4 regions of the Pseudomonas sp. ADAK13 genome follow, and region 2 is predicted to be linked to each of the others. Evidence: predicted binding sites of a transcription regulator. Region 2 holds the regulator's gene; each other region holds the start of a gene.
The links. The regulator FliA, encoded in region 2, starts transcription of late flagellar genes. The targets are predictions, from matches to a motif close to CTAAAGTTTNNNNNNNNNNNGCCGNTAA.

Region 1 (7,560 bases), 170 kb from region 2:
GCCGGCGGCAATGCCAGAAAAGCGGCAAAGGGTTTCCGCGAAACGCCAGTAAAGCGGCAATGCCGGCTTGCCGCTTTGCGGTGTCTAGTCCTGAAATAGGTTTACACCTGTTTTAGCCTCAAAACGCCCGATGCACCGCATCGGGCGTTTTGTATTTCAGCGACAGATGAGGCCGCTCGTTGTTATAGATCAGCACCGACTCGTCTACCATCCGGATGGCCTCTGCAAAATCTTTGGGGCGATGCAGCAATAACTCGTTTTTCAAAATCCCATTCACACGCTCAGCCAATGCATTTTGGTAGCAGTCGTAGCCATCGGTCATTGAGCAGGTGATGCCGTACTTGGCATGCAACCGCTGATAAAGCTCGGAGCAGTATTGGACGCCTCTGTCCGAGTGATGCACCAGGCGTTGTTCCGTTGTCCGCTGCTTGAGGGCTTTTTTGAACGCCTGGATCACCGATTCGGCGTGCAAGCTTTCATGGATATGGTGCCCCACGATTTTTCGAGAGTACGCATCGGTGATCAAACTCAGATAAGCCACACCCGTTTGCGTTGGTAAGTAGGTGATGTCCGCAACCCATACTTGCTCTGGCGCCTTGGCGACTACCTGAATCGGCCCATCTTTGAGCCGGTTTGGATGACGGCGAAAGCGATGATGGCTGTCTGTCGTTTTGTGATAGGCCCGTCTGCGGGGAACCAGTTCGCGCCGATCTCGCAAGATATCGAATAAACGGTCTCGACCAACCTTTACGGTCACTTCTGGCTCAGTGCGCATTAGATTGTGAAGTTTTCGGGTGCCAATGCGCGGTTGCCGAAGTCGCTTTTCCCTCACGAATCCCATCACTTCCTGGGCATGACGGGCCCGGGCATCACACGCCCGGTTGCGCTTGTAATAAGCCTGGCGGGAAATCCCCATGAACTGGCAAGCCCGACTAATGCTCAGGTCTTGGATCTGCCCCTGGGAGAGGACTTACCGGATCGCTTTTTACGACAGAAACACCGAAGTCGTTCTTCAAAACATCAACGACGGCTTCGAAAAACTGAGCTTTCTGGTTGGCTTGGGCAAGCTTTTCTTCAAGCTCTTTGATTCGCTGTTCGGGTGTCAGCGGTTTATCGGGCTCATCCATGGAACGAGGTCTCTTGGAGCGAATGGACGCGCCTTGACTCCAGTCCTGCCGACCATGCCTGCGTAACCAATTCAGTACAGTCGTTTTACCCTGAATGCCATAGCGCTCTTGAGCCTCTTTATAACTCAACTCGCCTTTTTCGACCTGATCGACGACCGACAATTTAAAGGTTAGCGTGTAATCACGCTGACTGCGCCTTTCTCCCGTATTCATTACTCCCTCCTGAGAATGGGTCAGAAGGTGTAAACCTTATTCAGGACGGAACACGGCCATAAAAAAAGGGAGACCTCTGCAGGCCTCCCTTTTTTGTTCAAGCGCTCATCACTTGGCCTGGTAAATGATCCCCGGGCTGCACTGCACCATCTGGTAATGATCCGGCAAACCGTTCAGCGCCTCGGAAGCGCCGAGGAACAGGTAACCGCCACGCTTGAGGGTGCCGTGGATGCGCAACAGAATGTCTTTCTTCACCTCGGCCGAGAAGTAGATCAACACGTTGCGGCAAAACACCATGTCGAACTTGCCCAGGCTGGCATAACTGTCCAGCAGATTGAACGAGCGAAACTCCACCCGGCTCTTGATCGGCGCTTTGACCGCCCAGCGCCCCGCGCCTTTAGGGTCGAAGAAACGTTGCAACCGCTCCGGGGACAACCCGCGGCCCAGTGCCAGGCTGTCGTATTCGCCGGTCTTGCAATTGGTGAGCATGGTGCCGGACAAGTCAGTGGCAACGATTTGCGCCCCTGCCTTCAGTTGGCCCATGTTGGTCCGCTCGAACTCGTCGATGGACATCGAAATCGAATACGGCTCCTGCCCCGACGAACAGGCCGCCGACCAGATGCGCAGGCGCTGGCCGGGGGCAGCCTTGATGGCCTCGGGCAGCACCTTGTTCTTGAGCACCTCGAACGGATAGGTGTCACGAAACCACAAGGTTTCGTTGGTGGTCATGGCATCGACCACCATCTCCTTGAGCCCGCTGCGCGGCTGGCCCTGGATCCGCTGCACCAACTCCCCGAGGGACTTGATGCCTTGCTGCTCCATCAGTTTGTTGAGACGGCTGGATACCAGGTACTGCTTGTTTTCACCGAGCAATATGCCACAGGCTTTTTCCAGGAAGACCCGGAACTGTTCGAAATCCAAATTACCCGTAGACAATGATACCGCCTCTTAAATCGTGTGACCGCCAGGGAAAAAGCCCCTAGCCGTGATCTGCTGCCTTGATCCGGTCAACTACCCGGGATGCCAGGTCATCAGGGCGGAATTTGGCCAGGAAGTCATCGGCACCGACCTTCTTGACCATTGCCTGATTGAATACACCGGACAACGAAGTATGCAGGATGATATGTAATTTTTGCATGCGTGGGTCGTTGCGTATCTCGGCCGTGAGGGTGTAGCCGTCCATTTCCGGCATCTCGATGTCGGAGATCATCATCAGGAATTCTTCTTCCGGTTTCTTGCCCTCATCCACCAGCTTGCGCAGGTAATCCAGGGCCTGGCGACCGTCATTAAGCGCCACCACTTCAACGCCAACCGTCTGCAGGCAGCGGGACACCTGCTTGCGTGCCACCGAGGAGTCGTCCACCGTCAGCACCCGCAGCGAGATCGCCTTGTGCGCGGTCTCGGCGTCTACTACGCCGACCGAAATCGCCTCGGAGGTCGGCGCCACTTCGGCGAGGATTTTCTCCACGTCGATGATTTCCACCAACTGGTTGTCGACCCGCGTCACGGCCGTGAGGTAGTGATCGCGGCCGGTGCCCTTGGGCGGCGGATGGATCTCTTCCCAGTTCATGTTGACGATGCGTTCCACCGAACGCACCAGGAAACCCTGGGTCTTGGTGTTGTACTCGGTGATGATCACGAACGGACTTTCGCGGTCCTGCAAACCCGCCGAACCGGTGGCCATGGCCAGGTCAAGAATCGGGATGGTCGCGCCACGGATGTTCGCCACACCGCACACCACCGGGCTGGACTTGGGCATTATTGTCAGCTTGGGACACTGCAGCACCTCCCGCACCTTGAAGACGTTAATCCCGTAAAGCTGCTTGCCGTCCAGACGAAACAGCAGCAACTCCAGGCGATTCTGCCCCACCAGCTGTGTGCGCTGGTTTACTGAATCCATTACACCGGCCATGCCCAGACTCCTACGCTAAAACTTAGGGGTACGACGCGTACCCAACACTAAACGGCACGAGCTTTGCTTTTTTATTGGCCATGGACATCAAAACGACAGTTTCCCGACGCCCCCGATCCCCACAGTACCGCAGATTGATCTGCGTCTCGATGGCGTTGCTTGCCCTGGCTGCGGGCCAGCCGGCCCGTGCCAGTAACGTCACCTTGCCTGATCTGCTTATCGGCGTCACTCAGGGCTTTCTTGAGTTCACTGTAGAAGATTATCTGGCGACCACACAGACGCCGGGGCGCTATGAAATCCAGGTCAACCAGCTGGATCCGCGCCTGCGCATGCCGATGTGCGACAAGGAATTGACAGCCTCCCTCGAAAGCCCGGCCCAACCCATCGGGCGCGTGACCGTGAAGGTTCGCTGCGAAGGCGCCTCGCCCTGGACGGTGTTCGTGCCAGCCCAGGTCAAGCTGTTTCGTGACGTGGTGGTGGTGACCCGGCCGTTGAAACGCACCGGAATCATTGGTTACGAAGACGTTGCCATGCGTGAACGGGACATCAGCCTGATCACCCAGAGCTACCTCACGTCCGTTGACCAGGCGATCGGGCAGAAACTTACCCGACCAATGGTCACCGACCAAGTGATTACCCTGGTCAACCTTGAACAGGCCGAAGTGGTGCGCAAGGGCGACCAGGTGGTGATTTCCGCCAGCAGCGGCGGACTGAATGTAAAAATGCCCGGGGAAGCCCTGTCCAACGGCGGCATGAGTGAACAGATTCGCGTCAAGAACCTCAATTCCAACCGCGTGATCAAGGCCCGGGTGACGGCACCCGGGCAGGTTGAGGTGGCTTTATAGATCACTGGCATAGGACGCCAGCTTTTCCTACACTGTGCGCAAAGCAGCATCGCGTATAGGTTTATTGTCAATCGAGCCTAAAGTTTGTCCGGGTATGGCCGAAAACATGGCAAGCGTCCAAATACCCAGAGGTTTTTTTAACATGGTCATCGATTTCAGTCGTTTGAATAACGCCCTGCCAACGCCTGGCTCTTCGCGCACCAGCGGTGCCAAAGACAGCGTTGAAGCCAAGTCCCAGCCTCTGCCTGCCAAGACAGAACAGGCCGGTGCCAGCCAAAGCGGGGAATCGGTACACCTGAGCAATGAGGCTCAACAGTTGCAGAAGGTCACTGACTCGCTGAGCGATCAGCCGGTTGTCAATAAAGCCCGCGTGGCCGAATTGAAGCAGGCGATTGCGGATGGCAGCTATAAGGTCGACAGCAACCGTGTAGCCAGCAAGCTGCTTAACTTCGAAGCCGAGCGCTAGGCAAAGGCCTGCGCCAGGCTTTTGGACGCTTAAACCCCAAGGCCAGCCATGCACGACGAAAACTTGCTACAACTGATCATTGAAGATTTGACTCCCGCACAGCAGTTGCTGGAGTTACTTCGGGAAGAATCCCTGGCCCTGTTCGGCCGCGACATGCGCATGCTGGAAGAAATTCTGGCTCGCAAGCAATCGCTGATCGTCCTGCTGGAACAACACGGCAAGAAACGCAGCCAGATTCTCGTCAGCCTGGGCCTGCCTGCCGACCACAAAGGCCTGGAGCAACTCGCCAGCCACTCCACGGTCGGCGACCAGTTGCTGGCCCAGAGCAAAGAACTCAACCAGTTGCTGACCCTGTGCCAGGAAACCAACATCGTCAACGGCCAGGCGATCCAGCGTCAACAAGCCACGACCGCCAATCAGTTGCGTATCCTCCACGGCGGCGAGCCTCCAGCCCTCTACAACGCTCAAGGCTCCACCTCACGCCTGGCCAAGCCAAGCACCCGCAGCCAAGCCTGAAACCAGTTTAAGCGCGCCCTATCCAAGGCGCGCCACATGCTGGCAAAATGAAAGCACTTGCGTGTAGTCGTATTTTGTCTGGAGATGGAAGAACCGTGTTCAACGCCCTTAACGCGGAAGATGCTCCGCAGCCACCCAAGGTACTCACCACGCCGCTGGAAATCGCGGGCACCTTGCGGATGCTGCAAGAGAGCCACGACCCGCTGATCATCACCTTCCACGAACGCAACCAGCGCTTTCAAAGCTACCTGGTCGAAGTCGACCGGGACAGCAAGTCGCTGGCCCTGGACGAAATGATCCCGCGTGACGGCGAACGCTACCTTGAGAATGGCGAAGCTTTCCGTATCGAAGGTTTTCATGATGGCGTGCGAGTGGCCTGGGAAAGCAACGGCACCCTGACCCTTGACGAAGCCCACGGCCACCGCGTTTATCGCGGCAGCATGCCCGACGAAGTGATTTACCATCAGCGCCGCAATGCGTTCCGCGCGGCCCTGAAGCTGGCGCAACTGGTGAACGTCGAGCTGGGCGGTGAAAAACTCAAGGCCCCCATCGGCGGCAAGCTGCTGGATATTTCCGCCACCGGCTGCAAATTGCGTTTCGAAGGGGACATCTCCGAGCGCCTGCAACTGGGCCAGGTCTACGACCGCTTCATCGCCGCCCTGCCCTTTGGCAGCATGACCACCTCGGTGGAACTGCGCTATCTGCACTTCGAAGAAAGGATCAACACCACCTTCGCCGGCGTGCGCTTTCACAACATGAGCGGGCTGGTGCAGCGCCAGGTCGAACGGTTCGTCTACCAACTGCAGCGCGAAGCGCGTCGGTTCGACAAGGACGACGATCTTTAAGCAGTAAAAGGCCGCGAAAAAAAAACGGGCAGCTCCTTAAAGGAACTGCCCGTTTTTGCTTTCAGGGGCGCGCCCTGCTCAGGTCGTGAGGGTGATCATCCGGGTCCGGATGCTCCAGGGGCTCGGTGACAAGTTCCGGCTCATCCACCACCGGCTCGGGATCCACCTCGGGCTCCGGGTCCGGAACGGCGGTCTGCATCTGCTCCTGCACCACCTGCTCATCCACACGCGGGTCGAGGCATGCCACCAGTGGCGAACTGGACATGCTGTCGGGCATCGCCACGTGGTGCAGCGGTGCGTCGTCCACCTGATGCAGGTTGGTGACCGCCTTCGGCCGGATGCGCCAGACCAGGATCAACGCACACAGGCTGAAAAACGCGTACAGCATGTGGCTGCCGAACAGCTTCATCACCACACCTGCCAACAGCGGACCGACACTCGCGCCGACCCCGTAGGTCACCAGCAACATTGCCGTGAGCGACACCCGGCGATCGCCCTCGACGTGGTCATTGGAGAACGCCACGGCCAACGGATACAGGCAGAATTGCACCAGGGAGCAGAGAAAGCCCGCAACAAACAGCACTTCCAGCGGCACCTGACTCATGATCGCCAGCGGCAGCGCGGCCACCGCCAGGCACAAGGCGAAGCAGCGGATCAACAGCGCGCGGTCATAGCGGTCAGACAACCAGCCCAGCGGCCATTGCACCAGCAGCCCGGCGAAGATGCAGCTACCCATGAACAGACCGACCTGCTCGGTGGTCAGCCCTTGCTGCGAGGCATAGAGCGGCGCCAAACCATAGAACGAACCCACGATCAGCCCAGCACCCAACACGGTACTGAGGGACTGTGGCACCCGCTTGATAAAGAAACGCGGTTCCATCGGCGCCGGGTGCAGGGGCGCCGGGTGAATGCGGCGAGTCATCGCCACCGGTACCAGGCACAGCGCAAAACACAGCGCGACCAGCATCAGCAACTCAAGCCCCAATTGCGGGTGCATCACAAGAATCAGTTGGCCCAGCACCAGGCCCAGGTACGACGCGATCATGTAGCCGCTGAACACCACGCCCCGCTGCTTGGCGTCTGCCTGCTCGTTGAGCCAGCTCTCGATGACCATGTACTGGCACATCATGCCGAGGCCGACAATCATCCGCAGCACGATCCAGGCCGGCAGCCAATTGATCAGCCCGTGCCCGAGCACCGCCGCGCCGACAATCCCGGCACAGGTGGCATACGCCCGGATATGCCCGACCCGGGCAATCAGGCGGTGACCGATCTTGCCCCCCAATACCAGGCCAAAATAGTTGGCCGCCATCAACGCACCGACCCACAGGCTGTCGACGTGGTCTGCCGCCAGGCGCAAGGCCAGGTAAGTACTGAGCAGGCCGGAGCCGATCAGCATCATCAAGGAGGCAAAATAAAGGGCTCGAAAAGATTTCCAGATCTGGCGCATCGGCGTTCCGAGCGGCTCCTTGCAGTGGGGGTTCAGGGCTACCGGAATGATAGTCCCGCGTCGTCGGGTCCGGACAGCCAAAACACGCGGTTGCCGGGGAATATTTTGCTCATGCCAATTGGCTACGTGTCAGACGCTCGACAATGACCCGCGAGGTACACGATGCAGACGAATACTTGCGTCGCC
Region 2 (7,560 bases):
CATGGGGATTTTCTGGGTCGGCATGGCTGACATTCTCAATCAGTATCAACCGCTGGCGACCGACGCCTTGCAGTTTTTACGTGACTTGGCGCGGGCGCGGTAAGCCATGGCCGAGAGCGAGAGTGGCCAGGACAAAACAGAAGACCCCACGGAGAAACGTAAAAAGGACTCCCGGGAAAAGGGCGAGATTGCCCGCTCCAAAGAGCTCAACACCCTGGCGATCATGCTCGCCGGCTCCGGTGGCCTGCTGATCTACGGCGGTGGCCTGGCCCTGGACCTGATGGAGTTGATGCGCCTGAATTTCTCCCTGCCCCGTGACGTGCTGTTGAGCCCCGGCGCCATGGGCTTGTACCTGCTGCACTCGGGCAAGATCGCGATTCTCGCGGTGCAGCCGATCCTGATTACCTTGCTGCTGGCAGCACTGATCGGCCCGATCTCCCTCGGCGGCTGGCTGTTTGCCGCTGGCAGCATGGCGCCCAAATTCAGCCGGATGAACCCAGGCCCGGGGCTGAAGCGGATGTTTTCCACCAAGGCCCTGGTGGAGCTGCTCAAGGCCTTGGCCAAGTTCATCCTGATCCTGTTTGTGGCGTTGACCGTGTTGTCGTCCGACATCGACGACTTGCTGCGCATCGCCCATGAGCCGATCGAGCTGGCGATCATCCACAGCGTGCAAGTGGTGGGCTGGAGCACGCTGTGGATGGCCTGCGGGCTGATCATCATTGCTGCGGTGGACGCGCCGATCCAGCTGTGGGAAAGCCACAAGAAGCTGCTGATGACCAAGCAGGAAGTGCGCGACGAGCACAAGGACCAGGAAGGTCGGCCCGAGGTCAAACAGCGGATTCGCCAACTGCAGCGCGAGATGTCCCAGCGCAAGATGATGGCGGCGGTGCCCGACGCCGACGTGGTCATCACCAACCCGACCCACTACGCCGTGGCGCTCAAATACGACCCGGAGAAGGGCGGGGCGCCGATGTTGCTGGCCAAGGGCAGCGACTTTACGGCGTTGAAAATCCGTGAAATTGCCGTGGCCAATGACATTTTGCTGCTGGAGTCACCGGAGTTGGCGCGGTCGATCTTCTATTCCACCGACCTGGACCAGGAAATCCCGGCCGGGTTGTATCTGGCGGTGGCGCAGGTGTTGGCGTACGTGTACCAGATCCGCCAGTACCGCGCGGGCAAGGGCAAGCGTCCGGATCCGCTCAAAGACCTGCCGATTCCGCCGGATTTGCGTCGGGATTCCTGATTTTGCAGCGCCGCTCCCGGCCTCATCGCGGGCAAGCCCGGCTCCCACATTTTGATCGCATTCTCCCGGCCAACTGTGGGAGCGGGCTTGCTCGCGAAGGCGTCCGCTCAGACAACAAAAATTCCCCTCGGTCAAACCTCAAGCAAAAGTTGGAAGGCTTCTTGCAATACCGCCTCCAGGACGCCTACCGGCGTCAAAAGTTTGCTTCAAGGAAACGAGGAATACCGGTGGATCGCTCTCAAATGCTCAGCACGGCCCGTGGCACCCTGACTGACCTCTCGCGAGGCAATCTGGGTGTGCCGTTGTTGTTGCTGGTGATGCTGGCAATGATGATGTTGCCGATGCCGCCGTTCCTGCTGGACGTGTTCTTCACCTTCAACATCGCGCTGTCCGTGGTCGTGTTGCTGGTGTGCGTGTACGCCCTGCGGCCGCTGGATTTTGCGGTGTTCCCGACCATTCTGCTGATCGCCACCCTGCTGCGGCTGGCGCTTAACGTGGCTTCAACCCGGGTGGTGATGCTCCACGGCCAGGACGGCCACGCCGCCGCGGGCAAGGTGATCCAGGCCTTCGGTGAGGTGGTGATCGGCGGTAACTACGTGGTCGGTATCGTGGTGTTCGCGATCTTGATGATCATCAACTTCGTGGTGGTGACCAAGGGCGCCGGGCGGATTTCCGAGGTGAGCGCACGTTTCACCCTCGACGCGATGCCCGGCAAACAGATGGCCATCGACGCCGACCTCAACGCCGGCCTGATCGACCAGAACCAGGCCAAGTCCCGCCGTCTAGAAGTCGCTCAGGAAGCCGAGTTCTACGGTTCCATGGACGGTGCCAGTAAATTCGTGCGCGGTGACGCCATCGCCGGCCTGCTGATTCTGTTTATCAACCTGATCGGCGGCATGGCGGTCGGCATCTTCCAGCACGGCATGACCTTCGGCGACGCCGGCAAGGTTTACGCCTTGCTGACCATCGGTGACGGTTTAGTGGCGCAATTGCCATCACTGTTGTTATCTACAGCGGCAGCGATCATGGTGACCCGTGCTTCGGGCTCCGAAGACATGGGCAAGCAGATCAGCCGGCAGATGTTTGCCTCGCCCAAGGCGCTGGCGGTGGCGGCGGGCATCATGGCGATCATGGGGATCGTGCCCGGCATGCCCCATGTGTCGTTCCTGAGCATGGCGGCCATGGCTGCCGGCGGCGCCTACCTGTTCTGGAGAAAGCAAAACCAGATCAAAGTGATTGCCCAGCAGGAGGTGGCACGCCAACAGGAGCTGCTGCCATCGCCGGCCCGCGCCCAGGAAACCAAGGAGTTGGGCTGGGATGACGTCACCCCGATCGACATGATCGGCCTGGAAGTCGGCTACCGCCTGATTCCCCTGGTGGACCGTAACCAGGGCGGCCAATTGCTCGCGCGGATCAAGGGCGTGCGCAAGAAGCTGTCCCAGGACCTGGGCTTCCTGATGCCCACCGTGCACATCCGCGACAACCTCGACCTGGCCCCGAGCGCCTACCGCCTGACCCTGATGGGCGTGATCCTGGCCGAAGCCGAGATCTACCCGGACCGCGAACTGGCGATCAACCCGGGCCAGGTGTTCGGCAGCCTCAACGGGATTACCGCCAAAGATCCGGCTTTTGGCCTGGAAGCGGTATGGATCGAAATCAGCCAGCGCAGCCAGGCGCAGTCGCTGGGCTACACCGTGGTAGACGCCAGCACCGTGGTCGCCACTCACCTTAACCAGATTCTGTACAAGCACTCCCACGAGCTGATTGGCCACGAAGAAGTCCAGCAACTCTTGCAATTGCTGGCCAAGGCCTCGCCAAAACTCGCCGAGGAGCTGGTGCCGGGGGTACTGTCTACCTCGCAACTGCTCAAGGTATTGCAAGCGCTGTTGGCCGAGCAGGTACCGGTACGGGACATTCGCAGCATTGCCGAGGCCATCGCCAACAATGCCGCCAAGAGTCAAGATACTGCCGCCCTGGTGGCCGCAGTGCGCGTCGGATTGTCGCGTGCAATCGTCCAAAGCATTGTAGGGCTTGACTCCGAGCTGCCTGTTATCACCTTGGAACCAAGGTTGGAACAAATATTGCTCAATAGTATTCAGAAGGCTGGGCAGGGCGCTGACGAAGGCGTGTTGCTGGAGCCAAGCATGGCTGAGAAGCTGCAGCGTTCGTTGATCGAGGCCGCGCAGCGCCAGGAAATGGAAGGCCATCCGGTCATCCTGCTGGTGGCTGGCCCCGTCCGGGCGATGTTGTCGCGGTTTGGACGCCTGGCTATACCGAATTTGCACGTATTGGCTTACCAGGAAATTCCTGACAATAAGCAAGTGACTATCGTCGCGACAGTAGGGCCCAACGGCTGAGGTAGTGGGATATGCAAGTGAAGCGTTTTTTCGCCGCCGATATGCGTCAGGCCATGAAACTGGTGCGTGATGAGTTGGGCGCCGACGCTGCGATTATCGGTAACCGCCGTATTGCCGGCGGTGTCGAGCTGACGGCTGCCCTGGATTACAAGCCCTCGGCCCTGGCGCCGCGTGTGCCGAACATGGAGCTGGAAGACGAGCTGCGCAAGACCGCTTCGCGCATTGTCTCGGCCCAGGCCGAACTGAGCATGCGTGGCGACAGCGACACCACCACCAACCGCCAGCTGTTTGCCGGCCTGCCGCTGACGGCGTCCGAGCCGTTGGTAGAGCCGACCTTTGTCGAACCGCCACGTCCTGCTGCGCCCGCCCCGGCGGCAGCGGTAGACCAGCGGGTGTTCGACTCGATGCGTTTCGAGCTCAACGGCCTGCGTGAGCTGCTGGAAGTGCAGTTGGGCTCGCTGGCCTGGAACCAGTTGCAGGGCAGCCAGCCGCAGCAGGCCAACCTGTGGCGCCGTCTGCAACGCATTGGCCTGTCTGGCCCGTTGTCCCGTGACCTGCTGCAACTGACCACCCAAATTGAAGAACCCAAGCAGGCCTGGCGCATGCTCCTGGCCCACTTGGCGCGGATGATTGTTACCCCGGAAATCGAGCCCCTGGAAGAAGGCGGCGTGATTGCCATGGTCGGCCCTGCCGGCATGGGCAAGACCACTACCCTGGCCAAGCTGGCCGCCCGTTACGTGCTCAAGTACGGCGCGCAGAACATCGCCCTGGTGAGCATGGACAGCTACCGCATTGGCGCCCAGGAACAGCTCAAGACCCTGGGCCGCATCCTCAATGTGCCGGTGACCCACGTCGATCCGGGCCAGTCCCTGGCCAACGCCCTCGACCCGCTGCTGCGCAAGCGCGTGGTGTTGATCGATACCGCTGGCCTGCAAGCCAGCGACCCGGCCTTGCGCATGCAACTGGAAAGCCTGGCCGGGCGCGGGATCAAATCCAGAAACTATTTGGTACTTGCCACGACCAGCCAGAAGCAGGTACTGACAGCTGCCTACCACAGCTATAAACGCTGCGGGCTGGCGGGCTGCATCCTGACTAAACTGGATGAAACAGCGAGCCTGGGCGAAGTGTTGAGCCTGGCTATCAGCCATGAATTACCGGTCGCCTACCTGACCGACGGGCCGCGGATCCCGGATGATTTGCATCTGCCGCGCCGTCATCAGTTGGTCAGCCGGGCTGTCAGCGTGCAAATGCAGGAAGAACCGAGTGAGGAAGCGATGGCTGACATGTTCGCCGACCTCTACCACAGTCCGAACAAACGGGTCGGCTGAGGTCAACATGAACAGGCAACACAAAACGACAGTGCAATGTATCTACATCGATGGTCTGCCAGCAGTTCGCGCGGCCAAGTCATGTAGCCTGCGTCTAAGCAAGACAAGGTAAAGAAATAAAATGGGCAGCATGCATCCCGTACAGGTGATCGCGGTGACCGGCGGCAAAGGTGGCGTCGGGAAAACTAACGTGTCAGTGAATTTGTCCCTGGCCCTGGCAGAGCTTGGCCGTCGCGTCATGCTGCTGGATGCTGACCTGGGGCTGGCGAACGTCGACGTTCTGCTGGGGCTGACGCCCAAACATACTCTGGCCGACGTGATCGAAGGCCGCTGTGAGCTGCGCGACGTGCTGTTGCAGGGGCCCGGCGGGATTCGTATCGTGCCGGCCGCTTCCGGCACCCAGAGCATGGTGCACCTGAGCCCGGCGCAACATGCCGGCCTGATCCAGGCGTTCAGCGACATTGGCGACAACCTCGACGTGCTGGTGATCGACACCGCCGCCGGCATCGGCGAGTCCGTGGTCAGCTTCGTGCGCGCCGCCCAGGAAGTGTTGCTGGTGGTGTGCGACGAACCCACCTCGATCACCGACGCCTACGCCCTGATCAAACTGCTTAACCGTGACTACGGCATGAACCGCTTCCGTGTGCTGGCCAACATGGCCCAAAGCCCGCAAGAGGGGCGCAATCTGTTCGCCAAGTTGACCAAGGTCACAGATCGCTTCCTCGATGTCGCCTTACAATACGTTGGCGCAGTTCCTTACGACGAGTGCGTACGCAAGGCCGTGCAAAAGCAGCGTGCGGTCTATGAAGCGTTCCCTCGTTCGAAGTGCGCATTGGCGTTCAAGGCTATTGCCCAGAAGGTCGATACCTGGCCGTTGCCCGCCAACCCGCGTGGGCATCTGGAGTTTTTCGTCGAGCGATTGGTGCATCAGACGAGCGCAGGACCGGTGCTATGACAGCCAGCGGCTACAACCTTTACAAGAAGTCGGCACGTGACAGTCAGGTCGAATTGATCGAGCGCTATGCGCCGCTGGTCAAGCGCATTGCCTATCACTTGCTGGCGCGCCTGCCTGCCAGCGTCCAGGTCGAAGACTTGATCCAGGCCGGGATGATCGGCTTGCTCGAAGTGTCGACCAAGTACGACGCGAGCAAGGGCGCGAGTTTCGAGACCTACGCGGGTATCCGTATCCGTGGGGCCATGCTCGATGAAGTGCGTAAAGGTGATTGGGCGCCGCGTTCGGTGCACCGCAATACACGGATGGTGAGTGACGCAATTCGCTCAATTGAAGCAAAAACCGGTCGCGACGCTAAAGATCACGAAGTTGCGGCCGAACTCCAATTGAGTCTCGATGATTACTACGGGATTTTGAACGATACCTTGGGCAGCCGCCTGTTCAGTTTCGACGACCTTTTGCAGGACGGCGAACATGAAGGGCTGCACGAGGACGGCGCGAGTGCCCATCTCGAACCGTCACGCGATCTGGAAGATGAACGCTTCCAGACTGCGCTGGCGGACGCGATTGCCAATTTGCCGGAGCGTGAGCGACTGGTGTTGGCGCTGTACTACGACGAAGAGCTGAACCTCAAGGAAATCGGTGAGGTCCTGGGCGTCAGCGAATCGCGGGTCAGCCAGTTACACAGCCAGTGCGCAGCCCGCTTGCGGGGGCGTTTGGGAGAGTGGCGAGCGCGCTGACAGGCAGTGTGGGGACACTGCGAACGATACCGTCCAGGCCTTGCGTCCGGACGGGCTTGGCCCGTGGTGCGCCCCCGGTAGTCCTTTTTGTGTAACGCCTGTTGATTGATATGGCGCGCCCAGGTGCTGGGCGCGTTTAAGACTGCTTGGAGGTCGAATTGGACAAGAACATGAAAATCCTCATCGTTGATGACTTCTCAACGATGCGGCGGATCATAAAAAACCTGTTGCGTGACCTTGGGTTCACTAACACGGTCGAGGCGGATGACGGCATTACGGCGATTCCGATCCTCAACAGCGGGAGCATCGACTTTCTGGTAACGGACTGGAACATGCCGGGCATGACCGGTATCGATCTGCTGCGCCACGTGCGCGCTGATGAAAAACTGCGCAGCCTGCCTGTGCTGATGGTGACCGCTGAAGCCAAGCGTGAACAGATCATCGAAGCCGCCCAGGCCGGGGTTAACGGCTACGTGGTCAAGCCATTCACTGCACTGGCCTTGAAAGAGAAGATCGAAAAAATCTTCGAACGCATCGGTCATTGATGCTGCCACGGGGGAGCTATGGAGCATAAAGAATCATCGCAGGCCGACTTTGAGTCGACCCTGAAAAAACATGCTCATCAACTCGTCGAAAGCCTTGAAAAAGGCCAGTTCGGCGACGCGGTGCAGTTAATCCATGAGCTCAACCAGACCCGTGACCGCGGCCTGTACCAGGAAGTGGGCAAGCTCACCCGTGAGTTGCACAGTGCGATTGTCAATTTTCAGATTGACCCGCACATGCCCCAGGCCGAAGAAATCTCGCAGATCACGGATGCCACCGAACGCCTGTCGTATGTGGTCAGGCTGACTGAGGCGGCGGCCAACCGCACCATGGACCTGGTGGAAAACGCCACGCCTCTGGTCAACGGTATGGCCAGTGAAGCCAAGGCCCTGAGCAA
Region 3 (7,560 bases), 1.5 Mb from region 2:
CCCGGGACACGGTGCTTCCCGAGATCGTGATCGAAAAGCGCTTCAAGCCGTTCGTCGAAGACCGCCTGCCTGCCCTGGCGCAAGGCACCCTCGGCCTGGTCGGCCACCCGGGTGACTACCCGCCCTGCCCTCGTGGCCTGGATGAGCCGGTCACGCTGGCCATCGGGCCGGAAGGCGGCTGGATTCCCTACGAGGTGGATCTGCTGGCCAAGGCCGGTTTGCAGCCGGTGCAACTCGGCGCTCGCATCCTGAGAGTCGAAACTGCCGTCACCGCGCTGCTCTCAAGACTCTTCTAAATCCCTCGCCACAAAAACACCCATCCTACAGAAATATCCGAACCTGCCGATAGCTTCTGAATAAGTCCAAGCCTTGTTCCAGGGGAGTTCGCAGCATGTATCGTTGGTTAGCCGAGAAACTGGGGAATGTAAGCGTCAACCGCAAGCTGGGCATAGGCTTTGGCCTGGTATTGATACTGACCCTGCTGATCACCTTTACCGGCTGGACGGGCCTGAGTGGCGTGATCAGCCGCGGCGACAAGCTGGGCTATATTTCGAGCCTCAACGGGTTGTCCAAGGACTTGCGCCTGGCGCGCCTGGACTTCGAAATGCGGCGGGGCGAACAAGGTACGGGCGCCGTCAACGACCTGATCACACAACTGGACAGTGGCCTGAAAACCGCCGCAGAACTGATCGAGCAACCCGACGACAAGCTCGTCGTGGAGCAACAACAGGGCGCCCTGAACCAGTACAAGAAAGCCTTTGGCTCCATGGTGCAGGCCGGTCTCAAGCGTGAAGGCGCCCGCAGCAAACTGGGGGACACCGCCGACAACGCCGTGGCAAAAATCAACGAAGTGGAAAAATCCCTGCTGCAAGGCGACAGCGTCACCCTGTTCAACAGCGTGGTCGACTTGAGCAAGCTGATCCAGCAGGCGCGCTTCCAGGTGCGCGGCTACACCTACAGTGGCAAGGTCGAAGCCGAACAGCCGGCCCTGGACGCCATCGACAACGCCCTGAAAAAAATCACCGAGCTCAACGACACGTTGCCTGAGCAATACCGGGCCAACCTGCAAGAGGCCAGCGTTTCGCTGCAGGCCTACCGTGCCGCCGTCAGCCAGTACCGCGATTCCCAGGTGGCCAGCGCTGCCGCGACGAAAATCATGGCCGAACAAGGCGATATCCTGCTCGACCGCAGCAACAAACTCACCACCTCGCAAACCGTGGTGCGTGACACCGACACCGCCCACGCCAAGAACCTGTTGCTGCTGGCCACGGCCCTGGCACTGGCCTTCGGCATCCTCGCCGCCTGGGCCATCACCCGGCAGATTGTCATCCCCCTGAACCAGACCCTCAAAGTCGCCGAGCGCGTGGCGTCCGGCGACCTGAGCCACAACCTGATCTCCCAGCGCCAGGACGAACTGGGCCAGTTGCAGCGGTCCATGCAGAGCATGACCGTAGGCCTGCGGGAGCTGATCGGCGGTATCAGCGACGGCGTCACCCAGATCGCCAGCGCTGCCGAGCAACTGTCGGCCGTCACCGAGCAGACCAGCGCCGGGGTGAACAGCCAGAAGGTCGAGACCGACCAGGTGGCCACCGCCATGAACGAAATGGCCGCCACCGTGCAGGAAGTCGCCCGTAATGCCGAAGAAGCCTCCGAGGCCGCCGTAGCCGCCGACCAGCAGGCCCGTGAAGGCGACAAGGTGGTGGGTGAGGCCATCGCCCAGATCGAGCGCCTGGCCAGCGAGGTGGGCAACTCCACCGAGGCCATGGGCCACCTCAAGCGCGAGAGCGACAAGATTGGCAGTGTTCTGGACGTGATCAAGTCCGTGGCCCAGCAAACCAACCTGCTGGCCCTCAACGCAGCGATTGAAGCGGCGCGTGCCGGTGAAGCCGGGCGCGGTTTTGCGGTGGTCGCCGACGAAGTGCGCAGCCTGGCCCAGCGCACGCAAAAGTCCACCGAGGAAATCGAAGAGCTGATCGTCGGCCTGCAAAGCGGCACCCAGCAGGTGGCGACCATCATGGACAACAGCCGCAACCTCACCGACAGCAGCGTCGAGCTGACTCGCCGGGCCGGCAACGCCCTGGAGAACATCACCCGCACCGTTTCGACGATCCAGGCGATGAACCAGCAGATCGCCACCGCGGCCGAACAACAAAGTGCCGTGGCCGAAGAGATCAACCGCAGCGTGCTCAACGTGCGGGACGTTTCCGAACAAACCTCGGCGGCCAGCGAAGAGACCGCCGCTTCCAGCGCGGAACTGGCCCGACTGGGGATTTACCTGCAAACCCTGGTGGGCCGCTTCAAGGTCTGACCCTGTCGCGGCGGCCATCAGGGCCGCCGCCATGGAAACTTGTGAAATTTCCTACGCGCTTTTCAGGTCGTGAATGACACACCTGGCGCCGAATAAAAGTAGCGTTTCAATTCCCCTGGCCGTTATCAGCCGGACGCTTGAGACGCTCCTTTTGATTCGTTGGAGGTTCACCATGTTTCGTCCACTGACCCGTGCATTAGGCAACATCAGTGTCACCCTCAAACTCTTCCTGGGCTTCGGCCTGGTGCTGCTGCTCAGCCTGGCCATCGCCCTGACAGGCTGGCAGGCATTGAACGCCTCGCTGTTCCGCTCGCAGTCACTGACCGTGCTCTCGCAACTGGCGGTGGTAGGCGAAGAACTGCGGGCCGACCGCATCGTGTACCGCACCCTGAACGACCCGAACAGCCTGACCCGAATCGGCCTGCACATAGAGAAAATCGACCGCTACCTGGCCGAGTTGGCGGCACGCCTGGTGCACCCGGCCAGCCTTCAACAAGTGCAAGACTCGAACCGCATAACCGCCAGCTTCAAAACCGCCCTGGGCGGGCTGGCCAACCTGATAGAGCAGCGCGAAAGCGCCCGTGAGCGGCTCAAGAAAAGCTCGGTCCAGGCCAGCGACACCCTCGCACAATTGGCCAGCGACCTGCCCAATCAGGACGATGAAAAGGCCCTGGACGCTGTAGAACAACTTCGCCAGGCCATGGAGAAAGCCGAGGACAGCGCCCAGACCGCCGCCTGGGCCGCCGCTTCACTGGAAGCCTATGGCCAGGCCGTCGCCGATGCATTGCACACCCTCGACAGCGCCCAGACCGCCGTGGCTACGCTGCCCGTGGACGGGACGGCGCTGAAAAGCGCCCTGCTCGACTACCGCAACCAGCTGACGCGCCTCAAGGACGCCCAGCTCACCACTGAAACCACCCAAAACCAACTGGAACAGTGGCTGGATCAGTTACTCAAGCAAAGCGACCAACTGAGCCAATACCAGACCGAACAGCGTGATCGCGAAGCCGACCAGGCCCGCACCCTGCTGCTCAGTGTCACCGGCGCAGCGCTACTGCTGGGAGCCCTGGCGGCGTGGCTGATCGCCGGCCAAATCGTCACGCCGTTGCGTCAGGCGCTGGTCGTCGCAAACCGGATTGCCGAGGGCGACTTGAGCCACAATATCCAGGCCACCCGCGAGGATGAAGTGGGGCAGTTGCAGCGCAGCATCGGGCAGATGACCGTCAACCTGCGGGGCCTCATCGGTGGCATCGGCGACAGCGCCCGGCAGATCGCCAGCGCCGCCGAGCAACTGTCTGCCGTCACCGAACAGACCCGCGCCGGGGTCGATGGCCAGAAACAGGAAACCGAACAGGTGGCCACCGCCATGAATGAAATGCTCGCCACCTCCCAGGAAGTCGCGCGCCATGCCGAGCAAGCCTCACTGGCCGCCACCGAGGCCGACCGGCAGGCGAGCCAGGGTGATCAGGTGGTCGCCGAGGCGATTGTTCACATCGAGCACCTGGCCCAGGAAATGACGCGCTCGAGCCAGGCCATGCAAGGGTTGCAGCAGGAAAGCCGGAAGATCGGCAGCGTGCTGGAGGTGATCAAATCCGTATCGGAACAAACCAATTTACTGGCCCTCAACGCAGCGATCGAGGCGGCCCGGGCCGGTGAGGCCGGCAGAGGTTTTGCCGTGGTCGCCGATGAAGTACGCAGCCTGGCGCAACGCACCCAGCAATCGGCCGAGGAAATCGAGGAGCTGATCAGTGGCCTGCACCGGGGCACGCAGCAGGTCGCAGACATCATGGACAACAGCCGCAGCCTCACCGACAACAGCGTGCAACTGACCCGCCGCGCGGGTGAGGCCTTGGCCGGCATCACTCGGACGGTGTCGGTTATCCAGGAGATGAACCCGCAGATTGCCGCCGCTGCCGAGGAACAAACGGCAGTAGCGGAGGAGATCAATCGCAGTGTGCTGAAGGTCAAGGATGTGTCGGAACAAACCTCGGCCGCGAGTCAGGAAACTGCGGCGGCCAGTGTCGAACTGGCGCGCCTGGGCACGGATTTGCAGGTGTGGGTGGGCAAGTTCAAGGTCTGAAAAAAACCACGACCAACGCTAACCTGTGGCGAGGGAGCTTGCTCCCGTTGGAGTGCGCAGCGCTCCTATCTTTTTTTGGGGCCGCTACGCGGCCCAGCGGGAGCAAGCTCCCTCGCCACAAGAAGCGTTTTATAGAACCTGACGCAGAAAGGCTTGGGCCCGGGGATCCTTCGGCGCATCGAAGAATTGCGCCGGGGCGGCGTCTTCCAGCAGTTTGCCGTGATCGAAGAACAGCACCCGATCGGCCACTTCCCGGGCGAAGCCCATTTCATGGGTGACGCAGACCATGGTCATGCCTTCCAGGGCCAGGGTCTTCATTACATCAAGCACTTCGCCGACCATTTCCGGGTCGAGTGCCGAGGTAGGTTCGTCAAAGAGCATCACTTTGGGCTCCATCGCCAGCGCGCGGGCAATCGCCACGCGTTGCTGCTGGCCGCCGGAAAGCCGCGACGGAAATTCGTTGGCTTTCTGGGCGATGCCGACTTTTTCCAGGAGTGCCAGGGCCTTGGCCTCGCGCTCTTTCTTGCCACGCTTGCGCACGACTTTCTGCGCCAGGCAGAGGTTCTCCAACACGGTCATGTGGGGGAACAGGTTGAAATGCTGGAACACCATGCCGACTTCCCGGCGGTAGGCGTTCACATCGGTTTTCGGGTCTGCCAGTTGCAGGCCGTCGATGCTCACCGAGCCGGAATCAAATTCTTCCAGGCCGTTGAGGCAACGCAGGAACGTCGACTTGCCGGAACCGGACGGGCCGATCACCACCAGCACTTCACCCTTGGCCACCTGGGTGGTCACGTTATCCACCGCGCGGACTACGTGGCCGCGGGTGTCGAAGACTTTTACCAGATCGCGGACTTCAATCACTTTGCGCGAGCCTCCGCTCAAGCCGGCTGGCGATTTTCGACAGCGGCAGGTTGATCAGCAGGTACAGGCCTGCGACGCAGAACAGGATTTCGAACGGCGAAAACGAGGTAGTGATGACTTCACGGCCGCTTTTCAGCAGTTCGGTAATGGCGATCACCGACACCAGGGAAGTGTCCTTGACCAGGCTGATAAACTGCCCGGCCAGCGGCGGCAACACGCGCTTGAAGGCTTGCGGCAACACCACATGGCGCATCGACTGGCCAGCACTGAGCCCCAGGGAGCGAGCTGCTTCATTTTGCCCACGGGCAATCGACTGCACGCCGGCGCGAATGATTTCCGCCACATAGGCGCCGGTGAACAGCGACAGTGCCGCGATCCCGGCGAATTCCCGGGACAGGTTGAGCACGGTGCCGATAAAGAAATAGAAAATGAAGATCTGCACCAATAGCGGCGTGCCGCGTACCAGTTCGACGTAGATCGTCGACAGATCGCGCAGGGTCGGGTTATTCGACAGACGACACAACCCGGTCGCCAGGCCGATCAACAACCCGAGCACCCCGGACACCACCGACAACCACAACGTGGTCCACAAGCCCCACAATAACGGGCCAGCGGCCCAATGCCGGGTGACGCCGACCACGTCGCCCTCGGCCACGTCATCGCCCTGAGCCACTTGCAGGCTGTTCTCGGCGACGGTCAGGTGCTGTTCGTTGCCCTCGTCATTGCGCAGGGTGACTTCAGCCACATCGCCCTTGCGCACCAACTCGCTGACGGTGGAAATATCCGACGCCCGCTGGGACTCTTCAGCCTGGTAGACGAAGTACTGCGGCACACGGTTCCAGCGCCATTCGTAGGACATCAGCGAGGTGGCGTAATACAACGCGCCGGCCAGGCCGACCAGCACCAGCACCGTCAGCAGGTGCCAGGGCCATTGGGCTTTTTTCTGTTTCATTTCAGGTTCCGGGATGTGTATCGCCTGGCAAGCCCTCATCGCGGGCAAGCCCGGCTCCCACATTTGAAGGCATTGTCAGGACTGACATCGATCAATGTGGGAGCTGGCTTGCCTGCGATGAAGTCGACGCGGTATCGCGTTATTCCATGTCCTTGAGCCACTCGGAGCTCTTGAACCACTTGTCATGGATACGATCGTAGGTGCCGTCGTTGCGGATCTGGTGCAGGAAGTTGTTGATGAAGTTGATGCTGTCGTAGTCGCCCTTCTTCAGGCCGAACGCCAGGGGCTCAAAGGTGAACGGCTGGTCGAGGAATACCAGCTTGCCGTTGCCGACCTTGTTCACCGCCACCACGTTGTAAGGCGCGTCATACACAAAGGCGTCGGCCTTGCCGTTGACCACGTCGAGCACGGCTTCCTGCTCGTTGTCGTAGCCATGGTACTTGGCCTTGGAGATCAGCTTCTTGGCCACCATCTCGCCGGTGGTGCCGAGCTTGGAGGTCAGGCGGTACTTCTCGTCGTTCAGGTCTTTGTAGGACTTGATGGTGCCTTCCAGCTCCTTGCGGATCAGCAGGGTCTGGCCGACCACGATGAACGGTTCGCTGAAGTTCAGGCGCAGGTTGCGTTCCTGGGTCAGGGTCATGCCGCTGCCGATCATGTCGAACTTGTTGGTCAGCAGGGCCGGGATGATGCCGTCGTAGCCGGTGGAGATCGGCTCGAACTTGACGCCCATGGACTTGGCCATGGCCTTGAGGATGTCGACTTCAAAGCCGATGATTTCACCGCGCTTGTTGGTCATCTGGAACGGCATGTAGGTCGGGTCCATGCCGACTTTCAGCGTGCCGCGCTTGACCGCATCATCGATGGCGCCGGCGTGGGCCGCATTGACAGCCACCAGTGCGGTGACGCCTAGCAGCAGCATCGAAAGATACTTTTTCATCATCAAGTCCCCTGAACTCATTTTCTTGTGAGGTCGGCGCGCAAAAGGGCTGCACCATTTCGGGGTGCGATCCTAACTCACTCCCCGCCCGGTACAAAGGTTTCACCGGGATTTGTTGCCAAGGTATGACAGAAAAGCCCCACAACCGTGCAGAGAAGGTCACGGCTAGACACCTCGCCCCACAGGCCCGCCAATTGCTTGATGTGTAAGCAGTTATGACTATCAGTCCATCTCCCCCATCCAGTCCGAGTCCTTGAACCACTTGTCATGCAGCCGATCGTAAGTGCCGTCCTGGGCCACTTGGTTGAGGAAATGATTGATCCAGTTGAGGCTGTCGTAATCGCCTTTTTTCAGCCCGAACGCCAGGGGCTCATAGGTAAAGGGTTGCTCCAGTGCCAACAACCCACTGTTCTGGGGTT
Region 4 (7,560 bases), 1.3 Mb from region 2:
TGCGGCCATTGGCTTTGCCCTTGGCCGGCACGTCCATGTAGCCCATTTGCAAGGATTTGCCCTGGGACTGGAAGGTGAAGTGCTCCACCGGATAAGGGTATTGGAAGCCTTGCAGTTCGGGGCCGTAGGTCGGGCCCTCGGTGGCGGCGAAGGCGGGAAGGGCGCTGCCGAGCAGCAGGCCGGCGACGCAGAGTGAGCGGATGTTGGGCATGGGGACAGGCTCCGGGAACAGTGCCCGGATGCTGTGGCGAGGGGATTAACGGGAGATTAAATCCAGTGCAGGGTCAGCAGGGCCAATACCCCGTAGCGCGCACCTTTGGCCAGGGTCACCAGCAGCAGGAAACGCCAGAACGGTTCGCGCATCACCCCGGCCACCAGCGTCAGGGGGTCACCGATGATCGGCACCCAACTGAGCAACAATGACCAGTGGCCCCAGCGTTGATAGTGGGTACGGGCCTTTTCCAGGTGTTTCGGGCTCACCGGAAACCAGCGTCGTTCCTTGAACCGTTCAACCGAACGCCCCAGCAACCAATTGACCAGCGAGCCCAATACGTTGCCCAGTGTTGCAACCCCAAGCAGCAGCCACAGGCTGTAATGCCCGCTGATCAACAGCCCCACCAGCACCGCCTCCGACTGCATCGGCAACAGCGTGGCAGCGCCGAAGGCGGCGAAAAACAGCCCCAGGTAACCGGCGAGCATCAATCAGCGGGCCGGGTAGTCAGCCACGACGACATCTTTGCCTTCACGGGTCAGGCCGATCACCTGGTAGGCATCGCTGCTGCCGTCCATCTCCATGCCCGGCGAGCCCAGCGGCATGCCCGGCGCCGCAATGCCCAGCAAATCGTCGCGCTTGCGCAGGGCCAGCACCTGATCGGCAGGCACATGGCCTTCGACGAACTTGCCGTCGATCACCCCGGTGTGGCACGACGCCAGGCGCGGCGCCACGCCCAGGCGTTGCTTGACCTCACTCATGTTGGCTTCCACATGGTCGTTGACCTTGAACCCGTTGCTTTCCAGGTGGGCAATCCACTTTTTGCAGCAACCGCAGTTGGCATCGCGGTGCACATCAATCGGGATCAGCTCGGCGGCCTGGGCCAGGGGGCTCATGAGCAGGGCCGACAGCGCGGCCAGTCGCAGGGTGGTTTTCATCGTCATCTCATCAGGTAAAGGGCAACGCCGGGCATTCTCCCTGCTTTTCAGCAAAGGGTTTTCCGGGAGTGTTACGAGGTTTTACGAAAAACCGACAGCACCAGAATAACGGCCTGGTGCTGTCGGAAAACTGAGGGGGAGATGACGGTTTTGTCAGGTAATCGAGGATTCCAGGCGCTGCTTGAGTTGATCAAGGGCCTGGTTGGACAGCGCGACCATGCGTTCATGCAGGGTGATCAGTTGCAGTTCGGTTTCATAGGTCAGGATGCGCTTGAACAGCGTGCCGCTGCCCCGTGTTTGCAGCAGGTAATGGATACAGCCGTCGACGGCCAGGGACGTGAATGCGGTCTTGAACTCCCGCGGTCGCTGCGCAATCTGCACGCGATAGCTCATCGGCACCCGCACACCCAGCAGGTCGATGGTTTCGGTAAAACGGTGGCCGCTGGGTAACGAGCCGGTGATGCCGGTGTCGGCACCCAGGGATGTCGGATGCCATTCATGCCAGCGATCCGGTTGGGTGACGTAGTCGTAAACCGCTTCGATAGGGACTTGGATAAAGCGTTCCTGACTGATCTGCTCAGTGCGGATCGGGTGCTCAACTGCGTGCATGACACACCTCCTGTGTGGCGAGACTAAGCACTTTGAGCTGTCAGAATAGTCCGGCTCCCGCACATTGCACGGGAGTCGGCAGGCTATTTTTCAACGCACCTTGAAGCGTCCCATCAACGCAATTACCCGGCCATTCGCATCCAGCAGGCTCTGGGTGTTGTGTTCCGTGGCGTGGCCGCTTTGCACCAGTTCTTCGACCATGTGGCGGATGTGCACCATGCTGCGGTTGATTTCCTCGGTCACCGCGCTTTGCTGTTCGGCAGCCGTGGCGATCTGGGTGCTGAGGTTGTTGATATGGCTGACAGAGCCGGCCATCTCGTCCAGGCCCGTGTTAACCCGTGCGGTAGCGTCCGCGGCGGACTGGCAACTGGCCTGGGTGGCTTCCATGGCGGTCACCGAAGAGCTCACCCCGGTGGTCAGGCGCGCGAGCATTTCGTTGATCTGCGAGGTGCTGGCCTGGGTGCGGGCGGCAAGGGCACGGACTTCGTCGGCGACCACTGCAAACCCCCGCCCCTGTTCGCCGGCGCGGGCGGCTTCGATGGCCGCATTGAGTGCCAGCAGGTTGGTCTGGCCGGCGATGGCGCCGATTACGCCGAGGGTTTCGGTGATGCGGGCGGCGTCCTGGCGCATGTTTTCCACGGTGTGAGTGGCGCTGGAAACCTCACCGATCAACGCGCTGACGCTGCGCGAAGCTTCCCCGACCACCACCCGCGAACGGTCGGCGTGCTCGTTGGCGCGCTGGGTGAACGCGGCGGTTTCGGCGGCGTTCTCGGCCACGGTGTCGGCGGTGGAGCTCATCTCGGTGATGGCGGTGACGGTCTGGTCGGTTTCCGAGGCATGGCGCACCAGGATCTGGTTGGTCTGGGCGGATGTCTGCTGCAACTGCGCCAGGCTCGACGACATGGCGCCGGTGGCCTGGGTCACTTCACCGATCATGTTCTGCAGGTAGACGATAAAGCGGTTCACCGAATGCCCGATCGCCCCCAGTTCGTCCTCGGCGCGAATGGTAATGCGTCGTGTCAGGTCGGCATCGCCGTTGGACAGCGCGTCGATGTTGGTCTTCAGCGCGGTCATCCGTTTTATCAACTGGCGGATGGCATACACCTGCAACAGCACCAGCAGCAGAATCATCGGGATTTGCAGCATCGCCAGGGTGCCCAACACGTCATCCCGCTGGGCGGTGATCAGCGAAGTCGGGAGTGCCGTGGCCAGGAACCACGGCGTGCCTTCGATCGGGCGCATGAAGAAGGTGCTGGCCACGCCCTGGTTGTCGAACTCACTGCGCTGCAGGGTTTGATCGCGATGGGCCAGGCCGGCGCTGACCTGGGCGGCAAAGGCTGAGGTGCCGACCAGTTCGCTGATGTTTTTCAACACCACCGGGCTGCTGAGGCGCGTGCTGTTGCTGATGATCTTGCCGTCGCCTTCGACGATCAGCATTTGTCCGCCGAGGTCTTTTTCCTTGCTGGCCACCAGGTCGTTGAAGAAGCCCAGGGTCACGTCGATGGTGGCGACGCCGTACGCCGCGCCGTCACGCTGGATCGCCATCGCGCAGTTGGTGCGAGGCTCCTGGCTGGCGTCATCCTTGTAGGCTGCCGCCCAGGCGCACTGGCCACGGGGTGAGGCGAGCCCGCCCTTGTACCAGCTCTGGTCGTAATAATTGGGGGCCGCGTCGCTGTTCCAGAAGGTATTCACGGCCAGCTTGCCCGAGGCATCGCGGTGCCAGAAGGTGCTGTGTTTGTTACGCCCCGGCGTGCGCTGGTTGGGCAGGGGCCAGATGCCGCCGCCGAACACTTTCAGTTCGCCGTACTGGTCCACCAGGCCGGGCAGCACCTTGTCGATGGCGTCGCTGTCCAGCAGTGGGATGGTTTGGGTGATGCTGCGTTGCTGGGCCTGAACCTTGTTCAGCTCGCCCTGGATCTGCTCGGCCACTTCGGCAATGCGATTGAGGGCCACCTGTTCTTCGGTGTGGCGCAGCTTGGGGGCCACCAACTGTCCGATGCCCACCACCGTCAATACGAATAACAACAGGACGAACAGCACCAGAAACAGGGTGTAACGGGCTTGGATAGAGCGCAATGAGGGCATGGGGTCGTCCTTACGAAGCGTTTATTGTGCGACGCGGCTTTGTTAGAGCTTCGAAGGGCTATCGGCTTGGGAGGGAGGAGCTTTAGGTACTATGGTGCAAGAAAGTAGTACGAATAAATAAAACCTGTAGGAGGCTTCTATTTTGGGTGGCCGGGGTGTTTGATGCGGGCTTGAATCTGCGACGGATCCCCCGGTAAAACATGGACGAAATCATCTATCAGGTGGTGAATTGGCTGAGCATTGAACACCACACGCGCAGAGGCACCACCAACAACTACCTGGCGCTTTTATACCTGGCCGTCACAATTGGCGGCGTGGTAGTCGCCAGGGAGCTTGCCGCCAAGCGCAAGGCCCTCAAGGCACGCGCCACTGAGGCGTTAACCACTGCGCCATTGACCGCCACCTCGTTTACCGAGGAAGACGGCCTACCGGTCAAGTGCACGGGCACCCTGCGACAGGACGCCGACGGCTATACCGTCAGCATCACGCGCAACAGTGTGGAGTTCCACAGCGAGCGGTTGCCTTCGCTGGACGAGGTTGATACCTGGCTGAGAGCCCACACGCCCTTCATCCTGTCGGACTTTCGCAAGCACCCTTGAGGGGGGTTATTTGTCGAGCATCTGCATGACGGCTTCCGGGTAACGCAATCCGGCGGTTGCATTGGCCGGGAAGATCGCTTCCAGCGCCGCCAGCTCGGCCGGGCTCAGCTTGACCTCCAGTGCGGCGACGTTCTCTTCGAGGTACTTGCGTTGCTTGGTGCCGGGGATCGGGATCAGGTAATCCCCTTGCGCCAATACCCAGGCCAACGCCAGCTGCCCGGCGGTCACGCCCTTATCGGCGGCCAGTGCCTGCACCTGTTCCACCAGCAACAGGTTCTTCGCAAAGTTCTCGCCCTGAAAACGCGGGCTGAAGCGGCGGTAGTCATCCGCTGCAAAATCGTCCGGGCTTTTCAGGGCGCCGGTGAGGAAGCCCCGGCCCAGCGGGCTGTACGGCACAAACGCAATGCCCAGGCGCTGGCAGGCTGCCAGGCAGCCGTTGTCTTCCTGGTCGCGGCTCCACAACGAATATTCGCTTTGCAGGGCGCTGATGGGATGAACCTTGTGCGCGCGCTCCAGGGTGGCGGCCGACGCCTCGCTCAAGCCCAGGTAACGCACCTTGCCTTGCTTGACCAGCTCGGCCATGGCGCCCACGGTTTCTTCAATCGCCACGTCGGGGTCGATGCGGTGCTGGTAGTACAGGTCGAGGGTTTCCACGCCCAGGCGTTTCAAGGTGCCGTCGATGGCATCCCGAATGTATTCCGGGCGGCCATTCACGCCGCGTATCGTGGGGTTCGACGGGTCGCGCACGATGCCGAATTTGCTGGCAAGGAACACCTGGTCGCGCTTGCCGGCGATGGCCTTGCCGATCAGCGCTTCGTTGGTGTGGGGGCCGTACATGTCGGCGGTGTCCAGCAGGTTGATCCCCAGTTCCAGGGCGCGATGCAGGGTGGAAATGGCTTCGGCGGTGTCGGTGCCCGTGGTGTAGAAATCGGTCATGCCCATGCAGCCGAGGCCGATGGCGGAAACCTGGGGACCGTTTTTGCCGAGTTGACGAGTGTGCATGGGTCCAGCTCCTGTGTGGGGAAGGGCTCCATTGTTGCCCTCGACAAAAGCGGGATAAACCGGCTAAAACCACTATCACTATTATGAAATTCTAAACAATCCTCGAAGGAAACCCGCCAGTGGACCGTTTTAACGCCATGCGTGTGTTTGTGCGGATCGTCGAACTGGGCGGCTTTGCCAAGGCCGCCGACAGCCTGCAGCTGCCGCGCGCTTCGGTGACGATTCTGATCAAGCAACTGGAAGCCCACCTTGGGGTGCAACTGTTGCAGCGCACCACGCGCCAGGTCAGCTCGACCCTGGACGGTGCCGCCTACTACCAGCGCTGTGTGCGGCTGTTGGCCGACCTTGAGGAAACCGAAGCGGTATTCTCCACCAGCCGGCGTAACCCGCGCGGCACGTTGCGCATTGATATGCCGTCGGGGATCGGGCGTTTCCTGGTGATTCCGGCGCTGCCCGAGTTCACCACCCGCTACCCGCAGATCGACCTGGAAATCGGCCTTAACGACCGCCCTGTGGACCTGATTCGCGAAGGCGTGGATTGCGTGTTGCGCGGTGGCCTGGCGCTGGACGAGTCACTGGTGGCCCGGCCGCTGGCAATGATGGATCAGGTGACCTGCGCCAGTCCCGGCTACGTGCAGCAGTTCGGCCTGCCGTCGACACTGGATGATTTGGCCGGCCACCGGGTGGTCGAGTACTTCTCCAGCACCAGCGGCAAGCGCTATGGCCTGGAGTTCCAGTTGGGCAATGACATACGGTTGGTGGACCTGCCCAAGCAAGTCGCCGTAAACAGCGCCGACGGTTACCTGGCGGCCTGTGAAGCGGGTTATGGCTTGGTGCAGACGCCTTACTATCACGCGGTTCGCCAGTTGGAAGCGGGCACCCTGGTGGAGGTGCTGGCGGACCTGCAACCACCGAAGTTGCCATTGACCGCGCTGTACCCGCCGCACCGCCAGTTGTCGCAGCGGGTGCGGGTATTTGTCGATTGGCTGGTGGAACTTTGCGCCCGGCCGGGCAACGGGTTGCAGCGTCAGCCTTGAGCTTTGCGATAGGCGCCGGGCTGAAAGCCGGTGACCTTATGGAAGGCGCGGGTGAAGGCGGCCACCGATTGATAGCCCACGGCCAGGGATACGTCTGCCACGGTCTGGTCCTGCTTGAACAATTGGCAGGCATGGCGCACGCGCATCATCAACAGCACTTGCCCCGGCGACTGGCCGCACAGTTCATTGAAGCGCTTGAAGAACGCCGAGCGCGACAAGCCGGTGCAGGCCGCCATGCTTTCCAGGGTCCAGGGATCCGCCGGCCGTGCGATGAGTTGTTCCAGCAGGCGCGCGAATGCCGGTTGCCGGGCCAGCGCCGCGAGGCCGCCGAGTTCGGTGTTGTCCAGTACCTGTTGGCGCAGCACATACAGAAACAGCAGGTGGCACAGGCGCTCCAGCAAGGCGGGTGAGGGCGCGGGTGTGCGCTCGCATTCCTGCAGGATCAGTTCGAACAGGTTGCGTGCGGCCGTCAGCGAAGGGTCGCCCGCCCGCAGAATGATCCAGGCGGGCAGGGTGTCGACAATCATCGCCGACAGCCCGGATTGAAAATGAAAGAACCCGCACACCAGGCCTACGCCGTCGCTTGCCTGGCTGTCCAGCGGCAGCATTGGCTTGCGCGGGCATTCCTGGGCGCCGTCGGCGGTGCCATCGCTGGACAAGCGATACGCCAGGTCCCGCAGCAGGAACACCGCGTCGCCGTTGTTCAGCGGGTAAGGGGTGGAGTCGCCATCGATGTGCATCCAGCAGTGCCCCTGCACCACCAGATGAAAGCTCGCGCTCGCCAGGCCGTGGGTGCTGGCACGCCAGTCGCCGCAGTAACGCCCGACGTGAAACAGACTGGTGTTGAGTTCGAGGCTATCTAATAACCAATCGACGAGTGAACTGGACGAATTCATCTAATGGAAAGACTCAAGAGCAAGTAATCGCTACTTTAGACTATTGAGCGGATTTTTTATAACCAACAGACTTGGTACACGAATCCATGAGGAGACCACTCCATGTCCCGCGTACCGATGCTAACCCTGGAAACCGCCCCTGAAGCGGCCAAGCCCTTTCTGGAAAATGCCCTGAAGGGTTCC

Region 1: a site for FliA is predicted at 4,175-4,202, ahead of flgM (flagellar biosynthesis anti-sigma factor FlgM). Genes of this name have one in related genera too.
Region 3: a site for FliA is predicted at 2,407-2,434, ahead of HKK54_RS08585 (methyl-accepting chemotaxis protein). Genes of this name have one in related genera too.
Region 4: a site for FliA is predicted at 3,902-3,929, ahead of HKK54_RS29150 (methyl-accepting chemotaxis protein). Genes of this name have one in related genera too.

The regions. Positions count from the first base shown of each region.
Region 1 is NZ_CP052860.1:440,849-448,408, forward strand. Features, by position in the region: one part of gene HKK54_RS02100 (IS3 family transposase) at 119-971, opposite strand; one part of gene HKK54_RS02100 (IS3 family transposase) at 970-1,340, opposite strand; gene cheR (protein-glutamate O-methyltransferase CheR) at 1,449-2,276, opposite strand; gene HKK54_RS02110 (chemotaxis protein CheV) at 2,320-3,252, opposite strand; gene flgA (flagellar basal body P-ring formation chaperone FlgA) at 3,333-4,097, shown strand; gene flgM (flagellar biosynthesis anti-sigma factor FlgM) at 4,240-4,563, shown strand; gene HKK54_RS02125 (flagella synthesis protein FlgN) at 4,612-5,079, shown strand; gene HKK54_RS02130 (flagellar brake protein) at 5,175-5,924, shown strand; gene HKK54_RS02135 (MFS transporter) at 5,986-7,374, opposite strand.
Region 2 is NZ_CP052860.1:274,611-282,170, reverse strand. Features, by position in the region: gene fliR (flagellar biosynthetic protein FliR) at 1-103, shown strand, start outside; gene flhB (flagellar biosynthesis protein FlhB) at 107-1,243, shown strand; gene flhA (flagellar biosynthesis protein FlhA) at 1,486-3,600, shown strand; gene flhF (flagellar biosynthesis protein FlhF) at 3,612-4,928, shown strand; gene fleN (flagellar synthesis regulator FleN) at 5,050-5,883, shown strand; gene fliA (RNA polymerase sigma factor FliA) at 5,880-6,620, shown strand; gene HKK54_RS01255 (chemotaxis response regulator CheY) at 6,791-7,165, shown strand; gene HKK54_RS01250 (protein phosphatase CheZ) at 7,184-7,560, shown strand, end outside.
Region 3 is NZ_CP052860.1:1,818,012-1,825,571, forward strand. Features, by position in the region: gene HKK54_RS08575 (16S rRNA (uracil(1498)-N(3))-methyltransferase) at 1-296, shown strand, start outside; partial or broken gene HKK54_RS33970 (methyl-accepting chemotaxis protein) at 392-1,450, shown strand; gene HKK54_RS33975 (methyl-accepting chemotaxis protein) at 1,595-2,308, shown strand; gene HKK54_RS08585 (methyl-accepting chemotaxis protein) at 2,481-4,388, shown strand; gene HKK54_RS08590 (amino acid ABC transporter ATP-binding protein) at 4,518-5,252, opposite strand; gene HKK54_RS08595 (amino acid ABC transporter permease) at 5,245-6,204, opposite strand; gene HKK54_RS08600 (transporter substrate-binding domain-containing protein) at 6,344-7,141, opposite strand; gene HKK54_RS08605 (transporter substrate-binding domain-containing protein) at 7,364-7,560, opposite strand, start outside.
Region 4 is NZ_CP052860.1:6,304,846-6,312,405, reverse strand. Features, by position in the region: gene HKK54_RS29170 (alpha/beta fold hydrolase) at 1-211, opposite strand, end outside; gene HKK54_RS29165 (YqaA family protein) at 268-699, opposite strand; gene HKK54_RS29160 (DUF411 domain-containing protein) at 703-1,149, opposite strand; gene HKK54_RS29155 (SRPBCC family protein) at 1,303-1,758, opposite strand; gene HKK54_RS29150 (methyl-accepting chemotaxis protein) at 1,849-3,843, opposite strand; gene HKK54_RS29145 (hypothetical protein) at 4,044-4,442, shown strand; gene HKK54_RS29140 (aldo/keto reductase) at 4,449-5,444, opposite strand; gene HKK54_RS29135 (LysR family transcriptional regulator) at 5,564-6,481, shown strand; gene HKK54_RS29130 (AraC family transcriptional regulator) at 6,472-7,377, opposite strand; gene HKK54_RS29125 (carboxymuconolactone decarboxylase family protein) at 7,480-7,560, shown strand, end outside.